Regions from separate parts of the Picosynechococcus sp. PCC 7003 genome, predicted to be linked through region 1. Evidence: predicted binding sites of a transcription regulator. Region 1 holds the regulator's gene; each other region holds the start of a gene.
What was found. The regulator NtcA, encoded in region 1, controls nitrogen genes in cyanobacteria. The targets are predictions, from matches to a motif close to TTTGTANCNNNNGNTACAAA.
Positions count from the first base shown of each region.

Region 1 (3,126 bases):
TTGATCCATACGCATATCGAGGGGCGCATCCATTCGAAAACTAAAGCCGCGATCGCCTTGATCAAACTGTACGGAACTCACCCCAAGATCCGCGATAATCCCATCAAATTTTTCTCCTTGGGGATTATATTCGCCAAAATTTGACCGCACCGCCCGAAAGCGATCGCCAAATTCTTTTAATCGTTCTGACGCAGCGGCGATCGCCTGACCATCCCGATCCACTCCCGTAACGCGCACATCGGGATACTGCTGCAAAATCAATGCTGTATGGCCGCCGCCGCCCAGGGTCACATCCAGGTAATGGCCCCCCGGTTTTACTCCCAAGCCCGCCACCAACTCTTCTCTCAACACCGAAATATGCTTAAACGCTTCCGCCATGAATCCATCCAATAAAAAACAAAATCCCCCTATCACTGAGGGGGAGCCCAAGAACGCAAAACCCTAAACTAGGACATTACATCCCCATGATTTCGTAGCCAGAATCCACATAGAGCACTTGACCTGTGACCCCACTCGAAAGATCACTACAGAGGAACGCCGCCGCATTACCCACTTCCTTTTGGGTTACGGTTCGGCGCAAAGGAGCCGTTGCTTCCACATGGTGAATCATATCGAGGATGCCACCCACCGCTGAAGACGCCAAAGTCCGGATCGGGCCGGCCGAAATTGCATTCACGCGAATATTACTGGGGCCGAGGTCCGCCGCCAAGTAACGCACACTCATTTCGAGAGCCGACTTTGCCACACCCATCACATTGTAATTGGGGATAACCTTCACCCCACCCAGGTAAGTTAGGGTTACAATCGCGCCCCCTTCTGTCATCACTGTTTTGGCACCCCGGGCGAGACGCGTTAAAGAATAGGCACTAATGTCGAGGGCCGTATTAAAACCATCCCGCGAAGTATCACTAAAATCACCCGTCAAATCTTCGCGATTCGCAAAGGCAAGACAGTGGATCAAAATATCTAACTTGCCCCACTCTTTTTTGACAGACTCAAACACTTGATCCACCTGGGCATCATCTTGCACATTACAGGGGAGGAAAAGAGAAGGGTTGAGGGGCGCAACAAGCTCACCTACTTTTTTCTCAAACCGTCCTTTGTCATCGGGGAGATAAGTGACCCCAATATTCGCCCCGGCGGCATGTAATTGTTGGGCGATCCCCCAGGCAATGGATTTGTTATTTGCAATCCCAGTGACTAGGGCATTTTTTCCAGTTAAATCAAGCATATGGGTTCTCAAAAAGTATAAAAAATTAAAGCCAAGAAGCCAGCGTATATTATCTTCGCGCTCTGGTGACCTCGATGCAAACGGCTACTTTAGGGCAAATCAGGGGAAATTCTGCAAAATGCCTGGGAACTAACCCAGAAATCCATAATTATTTTGAAGCAAAAAGTACAAAATACTATACCAGAGTAAGATTTAGTTTAAGGGGAATGCTCATGGTCTCTGCACACTGAGCGCTAATGTTTCACCCATCACGGTGGGGAACTGTTGCCCAACAGAATCTATGATGTACAACCCTGACTTCAACCAACCTCCTTTTTCTTCTGCCAATCCAGTGCCTGAATTACCTGCGACTCAAATTACAGACCTTGCGACGGCGTTTCGTCAGTTTCACAGTGGCCCCTTCCCACCCGTCGTGGAGAACTATGACCGGGGCAAGACGATCTTTTTTCCGGGGGATCCAGCGGAACGGGTTTATTTCCTCCTGAAAGGGGCTGTCCGTTTGTCCCGGGTCTACGAAGCGGGGGAAGAAATTACGGTGGCCCTCCTCCGAGAGAACAGTGTCTTTGGGGTTTTATCGCTACTCACGGGACAAAAATCGGATCGCTTTTACCATGCGGTGGCTTTTACGCCAGTGGAGTTGTTGTCGGCTCCCATTGAGCAGGTGCAAAAGGCTCTTAATGAACACCCAGAACTGGCGATGTTAATGCTAAAGGGGTTGTCGTCGCGCATTTTGCAAACGGAGATGATGATCGAAACTCTAGCTCACCGGGACATGGGCTCGCGCCTCGTGAGTTTCCTGTTGATTCTCTGTCGAGATTTCGGGGTGCCGACCGATGAAGGGATTCGTATCGATCTCAAGCTATCCCACCAGGCGATCGCCGAAGCAATTGGCTCAACGCGGGTGACAGTGACGCGCCTCCTGGGGGAACTTCGAGAACAGGACATGATTTCGATTTATAAGAAAAAAATTACCGTCCATGACCCCGTAAACCTGAGTCAACAGTTCGCTTAACGCTAAAGTAGAAAAGTCATACTTGTGTGTTCGGATGTCACCTTTTTGTTAAATGACCAGTGCTTTTGTACTAATTTTTTCGGTTTTAATCTTGGGGGGCATCCTGGCAGCACTGGGCGATCGCCTGGGTAGTAAGGTCGGCAAAGCGCGGCTGACGTTATTTAATCTACGGCCAAAACAAACGGCGGTGGTCGTCACGGTCATGACGGGGACAGTGATCGCCGCCAGCACCTTGGGCTTATTGTTCGGGTTGAGTAAGTCTTTGCGCCAGGGGGTTTTTCAGTTGGATGAAATCCTCGCCCAGCGGCGACAAGAGTTGATGGATGTGACGGCAGAAAAGGAAAAGATTGAAAAGGAATTGCAAGCTGCCAGGGACGATCGCCTAGAGGCAGAACAAGATTTACAGGAGATTGAAGCAAAATTTGAAACAGCCCAAACCCAACTAGAAGGCTTTCGGGAACAGGCCAGTGTCCTCCAGGCCGATATTAATGCGCTCACCACAGAACAAACGACCCTGCGACAACAGCGCGATCGCCTCCAGGCCCAAAGCGAAACCCTCCGCGCCCAACTGAATCAACAAAACACCATTATTGAGGAGCGCTCCCAGCAGATTGAAGCCTTAGAAGCCCAACAAAGTGAACTCCAAGCCGAGATCAACCAGCGCGATGGTCGCATTGCCGAACTCGACCAGGCGATCGCCCAAAAGGATCAAGTGCTCACGGGCCTAGAAAATCAAATTGGCTCCCTAGAAGAGCAAATTGATATCCTCGAAGCCAACTACATCAATTTCCGCAGCGGGAATGTGGCCCTCACCACGGGGCAGGTCTTAGCCTTTGGCGTGGTGCGGATTATCGATCCCAAAGCAGCGACCCAGGCCGTTGAT
Region 1 covers NZ_CP016474.1:1,730,471-1,733,596, reverse strand. Annotated here, with positions in the region: gene rsmH (16S rRNA (cytosine(1402)-N(4))-methyltransferase RsmH) at 1-378, opposite strand, end outside; gene fabI (enoyl-ACP reductase FabI) at 455-1,231, opposite strand; gene ntcA (global nitrogen regulator NtcA) at 1,512-2,243, shown strand; gene AWQ21_RS08200 (DUF3084 domain-containing protein) at 2,296-3,126, shown strand, end outside.

Region 2 (3,126 bases), 120 kb from region 1:
CATCCACCCCATTGGCCGCCTCTGCCAAAAGTTCAATGTCCGCACATTGTTGTAGAGAAGTTCGTAGCCCGATCCGCGTTAAATCATGATCTTCAATTAGAACAACCCGAATTTTTTTCATGGTTTTCCCGGAGACTTCCCAAAATATAGCATGATCGATATACATTTATATGCAGTGAATCTTCAAGCCCCCCTCGTAAAAACCGTGCTAGAACAATCCGTAATCACCTCGACCCTCCTCCTCACATTGCTCTTGATGGTGGGTCTGTTTTTCTTCATCCGCGCTTCCATCAAAGATCGCACCGAACAAGTAGAGCTATTGGCAAAAGAACCTGAAGAATCCATCTTTGAGCGCCTCCAAACCTATTTCGAACAGCGAGCCTATCGGATTACCACAGTTGATGGCGTGAACAACATTGTCACCTATGAAGGCTTTGTCCCTCCCAGTGGCTTTATCGCTGTTTTCTTAAGTCTATTAGCGGCCCTTGGCTTAGTTTGTATCGCCCTAGTCCTAGCACTCCTCTATCCCAATATTGGCTTTGCTTTCCTTGGTATTTGTCTCCTGGCTCCCTTGGCGGGTCTATTTTACTGGCGCAAGGCCGGGAAGATAGAAAAAGTCATTTTACAGATCACCACACAAACACCGATTACTGAGACCCCCACCCGATTGATCACAGTGACAGCCCACCGTGATGAATTGATCCAACTGCGCCAGGTCATGCCCTACCAACTCCACGAAGCCTAGGAGATGCCTCCCCAACAAACCCTAGAATTAGCCATCAATACTATGGGAACAACGCAACAAAAATAGCCCCGACCCTAAAATGGGTGGGACTAGGGATTACTGAAATTGATAGAAGGGGATTTAGAGATCACTAAACGTTGGGTTAAGTGATATATTTTTTGAAGGAACTTTAAGCTTTGCTAGAAACAGTCGCTTTTTCAGATGCTTCCTCATCGGCGTTGTTACAAAGCACCCGTAGACTGGGGAATAAAAAGTGATTCTCCTCTACATATTGGGCACCAAACAATCCTTTTTCTGCCCAAAAGTACCGATCAGTGGTATGCTCATTACGCTTAACTACAACGACTGCTGGGGGCATAATCCCATTCGCAGCAATGTGCTTGCGGGCTGCAGTCACAGGTTTGTCATCACCGCTTTCGATATTATATTGTGGGACAATCTCTAAAATTTTTCTTCCTTCTTGCCGACGCCGACTCTTGCGTTTACGCTTTCTTGCCAACCCAGTACCTCCTCTTCTTTACTTTTTTAGAACAGCTGTAACAGGAGTTACAGAATGTCGAGCAAAGTATATCGGCTCCATTGAAAAAAATCAAGTGAAAATTGACTGTTTTTCGCTATGGGTTGGATTTTTTGTATTAGGAAATCTACTACAATCCAATGAAGGTGGGCGATCAATCCAAAAGTGAAAAAAGGATTAAGTTTTTTGTCAAAACCCCTGATTTATCAAGGTTTCCTGGGAAACGTCCCCTAGGGATTGCGGCTTGGGAGGATGAAATTCATGACGACATTACCGCAACTATTGCCAGTTAGCCCCGAGTATTTGTCCCTGTGCCAAGGACAGTTGCAATTGTTAGCCCAAGGGATTGGGGCTGAGTGGGGGATTGTTTATTTGGCCCAGCCAGATCAAGAGAATCAAGAAATTACCCTCCAACCGATTAGTGCTTTTCCTGATCGTTTACTGGCTGCGGGGAGGCAGGGGGCAACGGACATGGTAACGATGGATCCGGATCAAGGGGAATGGCTTGATGTTTCGATGGGCGAGGAGACGGGGGCTTTACCGGAAGATCTGATAGATCTATTGGGGGAACCAACGAGGGCATTTCCCCTGTGGCATGGTGATTTGATTTTGGGGATTTTGGCGACGGGACGACGAGACCGAGGTTGGCGATCGCCGGAGGTGGCCCAGATTGAATTGATTGCCGAAGGTTTAGTGCTGGCTTGTGTATTGGATCAACAAAAGAGTTGGGCAACGGAACGGCTCACCCAACAGCAACATCTACAGGCCCTAGAGCAAGAGCATTTCCATGATCTGCTGCATCAGCTCCGTAATCCAACGATGGCGATTAGTACCTTCGGTAAGTTGCTGTTGAAACGGTTGCTGCCGACGGAAAAAAATTACACAGTCGCTGAGGGAATTGTCCGGGAAAGCGATCGCCTGAAGGGATTACTCACCCAATTTAGCGAAGAGGTGGATCTCTTAACGGCTCAAATTCCCCAGTTAGAAGGGGGGCCAAGTTTAGCGTTACCTCCCAATGGTGGGCCGAGTCTGGCCCCAGACCGCTCCCTTGCCGTAGAACCGCTACCCGTGGCAGAAGTGGTGCTTCCCCTTGTGGCTTCCCTGGGGGCGATCGCCGCCGAGCGGGGAATCACTTTAAATTACGCGCTGCCAGAACCGTCTCCCTGGATTTTGGGGAATCACACCGCCCTGATGGAAGTTTTGAATAATCTCTTAGAAAATGCTCTGAAATATACACCGTCCGGGGGGCAAGTGCTCTTACAGGTTGAAGCCCAGACTCAGGAACTCACCATTGCCGTCCACGATACGGGCTACGGCATTCCTCCGGCAGATTTACCCCACGTTTTTGAACGGCATTATCGGGGTGTGCAGGCTGAAAGTGCCATTGAAGGTACCGGACTTGGGTTGGCGATCGCCGCTGATCTTGTGGGTAAAATGGCCGGGGACATTGAAGTGTATAGTCCAACCATCGGTTTACCCCATACCGAAACTCTCCCCGGTAGCACCTTTATGCTGTGGCTCAAAGTTGCCGCCAACCCCAATCAAGTCATCTCGGCCGAGTTTTCTCCAAGCGATTGATTTAATTATTTGATTTTTGACATTTAGAATGCTGTTTTTGCATCAAGCAACTTTTTAGTATTGCAGATAATTTCCCAGTACAGTGGGACGATAAAAATAGTTGAGGTTTTACATGGGACAACTAGAAGCCCTGATTTTTGATGTGGATGGCACCCTGGCTAATACAGAAAAGGATGCCCATCGCGTTGCCTTTAACCGTGCCTTTGCCGATGTCGGTTTGTCCTGGGATTGGTCAGTGGATCTCTATGGCCAGCTCCTGAAGGTGACGGGGGGTAAAGAAAGAATT
Region 2 covers NZ_CP016474.1:1,850,009-1,853,134, forward strand. Annotated here, with positions in the region: gene AWQ21_RS08790 (response regulator transcription factor) at 1-121, opposite strand, end outside; gene AWQ21_RS08795 (cofactor assembly of complex C subunit B) at 152-745, shown strand; gene AWQ21_RS08800 (DUF3155 domain-containing protein) at 915-1,244, opposite strand; gene AWQ21_RS08805 (sensor histidine kinase KdpD) at 1,524-2,840, shown strand; gene AWQ21_RS08810 (HAD family hydrolase) at 2,953-3,126, shown strand, end outside.
Region 2: a site for NtcA is predicted at 1,279-1,298, ahead of AWQ21_RS08800 (DUF3155 domain-containing protein). Genes of this name have one in related genera too.

Region 3 (3,126 bases), 1.4 Mb from region 1:
GCGAGATAGGCGATCGCCCCGTAGAGCAGCCACAAAATAATGCTGGCGCGGCCGAGGGCGAGGGTAATGCCGCCCCCAAAGATAAAATCAAAACTCGGCACAGCGGGATAGCCAAACAGCCAATAGGCGATCGCATGGCCAATTTCGTGGACGAGGGTGAGAAAGGTATTCAGAATAAAGCGACTGGGGGGCAGCAAAAAGAGAATTAGGCCCAAGCCGCCACCAATGAGGAGTGCCTGGGGCGTATCCGGAGGCAGTGGCCGTGACCGAGGGCGCTGATAAGAGATTTGAGACGGCAAGGCACCATGGAGGGGAAAACAGGTTTTGAGGAGATATTTCTGTTGCTGGCGATGGTAGACATTGAGGTAAACTTTTTCGACGTCATCCAGGGAAAAATGCTGTAAAGCCTCCTGGATAATCTGGCAATAGTCTTGGCGATCGCGTTGGTCAATCACCGTTAACTTGATCACCAAGGCCCCAGCGGAGGGCGTAACTTTGATACTCCACAGGTAAGCCGCTAGCAGTTGCCGGAGTTTCAAGGTGAGCGCATCGTTTTTGAGGGCAGTCTTTTGGGGCGGTTCTTGGGCGCTGAGTGCTTCCGGAGAGGGTTCCCGTTCGGCTGGGGAGAGTAAGCCCGCAACGATTGTCCATTCCCAGTCGGGGGTGACTTCCCCAAAACGAAGGCCTTCAACGGTAAAGGTTTCCGTGATCGTGCGTTCCCAAATTTTTTGCCAAGGGGCGAGGATTTGTTTGGCGATCGCCTGGTCAGGGGTTGTAAAGCCTTCGAGTTGAATTTTAAGGTGTTTATCAGCCACCCGCTTGAGCATCACCCGGATCTGGTGGGGTTGAAATGCTTGCCTTAACACTTGGGCGATCGCCTGGGGATTTCCCTGTTCCGCCAACTGACGCAAATCCGACTCTTTCACAGCATCACTTATCTCAGGAGATCACTTCGATTATGCCACCAGACTCCCCTCACCACAAAAATAGGGAAAGGCAGTCTCGTCTTTCCCTATTTGTTGATGATGCAATGATTTGAAACTTCAGTCTGAAGTCCCCCTTTGAAGGGGGATTTAGGGGGATGTCCTAGGCCGCAACTGCTTTTGGCTTCTTGCTGTTACGAATCCCTTCGATCGCCTCAGCATAACTAGGTGCCTTGAAAACCGCAGAACCCGCAACAATCGCATTGGCTCCCGCATCAATGACTTGCCACGCATTCGCAGGCTTGATGCCACCATCGACTTCAATCCAAGGATCGAGGCCGCGCTCATCACACATTGCCCGCAATTTTTCGATCTTGCTAACCATTGAAGGAATGAAGCTTTGGCCACCGAACCCAGGGTTCACACTCATGATCAAAATCAGGTCACAGACATCAAGGACGTGCTCAATGATGTTGAGGGGTGTAGAAGGATTCAGTACAACCCCAGATTTTTTACCCAGCTCGCGAATTTGGCAGAGGGTGCGGTGGAGGTGGGGAGACGCATTGTGTTCTGCATGGACAGAAATAATGTCAGCACCAGCTTTGGCAAAATTTGCCACGTATTTTTCTGGCTCAACAATCATCAAATGCACATCCAAAGGCTTTTTGGTGTAGGGACGAATAGCCTCAACAATTAACGGCCCAATGGTGATATTCGGGACAAAACGACCATCCATGACATCGACGTGAATCCAATCAGCGCCAGCTTCATCGACTGCTTTAATTTCTTCACCAAGGCGGCTAAAGTCCGCGGAAAGAATGGACGGGGAAACTACAATTTTCTTGTCGGTCATGGTGGGTGGATTCCTCTTATTTATCTCAAGAATTCTAAGTTGGTATCAATATTAACAAAAGTTTGTATCAATATTTTTTGTGGCCTGACCTTGGTGGGGCCATTGTATGAACTACTCCAGCCTAAGAGGCATGGAGTTTCCGTCGTTTCATCGCCCCAAGTTGCCTCATGCTTCCGCAATCGGTAGAGCTTGGCGGCTCCGCGACTGAAGAGGCCAGTTCTTGACCCCTTGCCCAGGCTAAATTAACCTGAGCTGCATTGATATCTCTATCCTCCCTGTGGCCACAGTTTGGGTTTGAGCAAATATGTACCCTGTCTGCCAATGTCTTTGGCGTTAGCTCCCAACATTTAGCGCAACGCTGAGAGGGCTTAAGCGTCCTTGTCGGGGACTCCACATAAAATCCTCCTGCCTCTGCCAGCTTGTATTCCAGCATTGAACCAATCATGCCGAAGCCAACCGAGAGAATGGAGCGGTTAAGCCCTGTTTTTTGAGCTTTCCGTTTGCTGCCTTTTTTGGCTTTGCGGGTCATGTTTTTGACGTTTAACTGCTCACCTGCAACTAGGCTATTACCGCTGACTATGTTGCTTGTGATTTGATGCAGCCAATCTTCGCGCTGACGGGTAATTTTGCGTTGCCGCATTGATACCTGCCGTCTCGCTTTTTGCCACCGCCGCGATGCTTTAACTCGCTTATTTCGGTTTGGTGCACGCTTTCGTCTGAGTTGCTTGGATGCTTGCCTTACAGCAACCTCACCGACTTTGATAAAGCCAGGCTTTGATAGTTGCTCCCCTGTAGAAAGGGTAATCGCTTCCTTGCAACCTAAATCAATCCCCACAGACCCACCCTCGGTTTCCCGCTTGGGTTCACATTTGACGGTGATTGAGGCATACCACTTGCCCTGGCGGAAGAAAATTGTGCAAGTTGTTGGTTTTCCCCAGGTGCGAGCTTTCCCTCTCATTTGCATTCTGCCTAAGTGGCTCAACTTGAGAAAGCCATGCTGACCGTCTGTTTCTACCTGCCAACCTGCCCCGCAGGGATATGTCCACCCTCCATAGCGTCGAGATGCCTTGAACTTTGGATATCCCCCCAATCCCTTAAAAAATCGGTTGAAGGCAAAGTCCACTCGCTTTAACGTTGCCTGTAGGGCATGGGAACCCAGTTCCTTAAATTCTGGCCATACTTGCTTGAACCCTGGCAGACTATTTTGCTGCTCAAAGTAATCGACTGCATGGTTGAACTTTTGGTACTGGGTTTTACGGTTAGCAATCGCTGCGTTATACAAACTGCAATGTAAACGCCGCCAATAGTGCAGCTTTTTTTGCTGTTGGCGACTTGGATAGAGCCTGTAAG
Region 3 covers NZ_CP016474.1:349,565-352,690, forward strand. Annotated here, with positions in the region: gene AWQ21_RS01650 (hypothetical protein) at 1-926, opposite strand, end outside; gene rpe (ribulose-phosphate 3-epimerase) at 1,087-1,776, opposite strand; gene AWQ21_RS01660 (RNA-guided endonuclease TnpB family protein) at 1,898-3,126, opposite strand, start outside.
Region 3: a site for NtcA is predicted at 1,816-1,835, ahead of rpe (ribulose-phosphate 3-epimerase). Genes of this name have one in related genera too.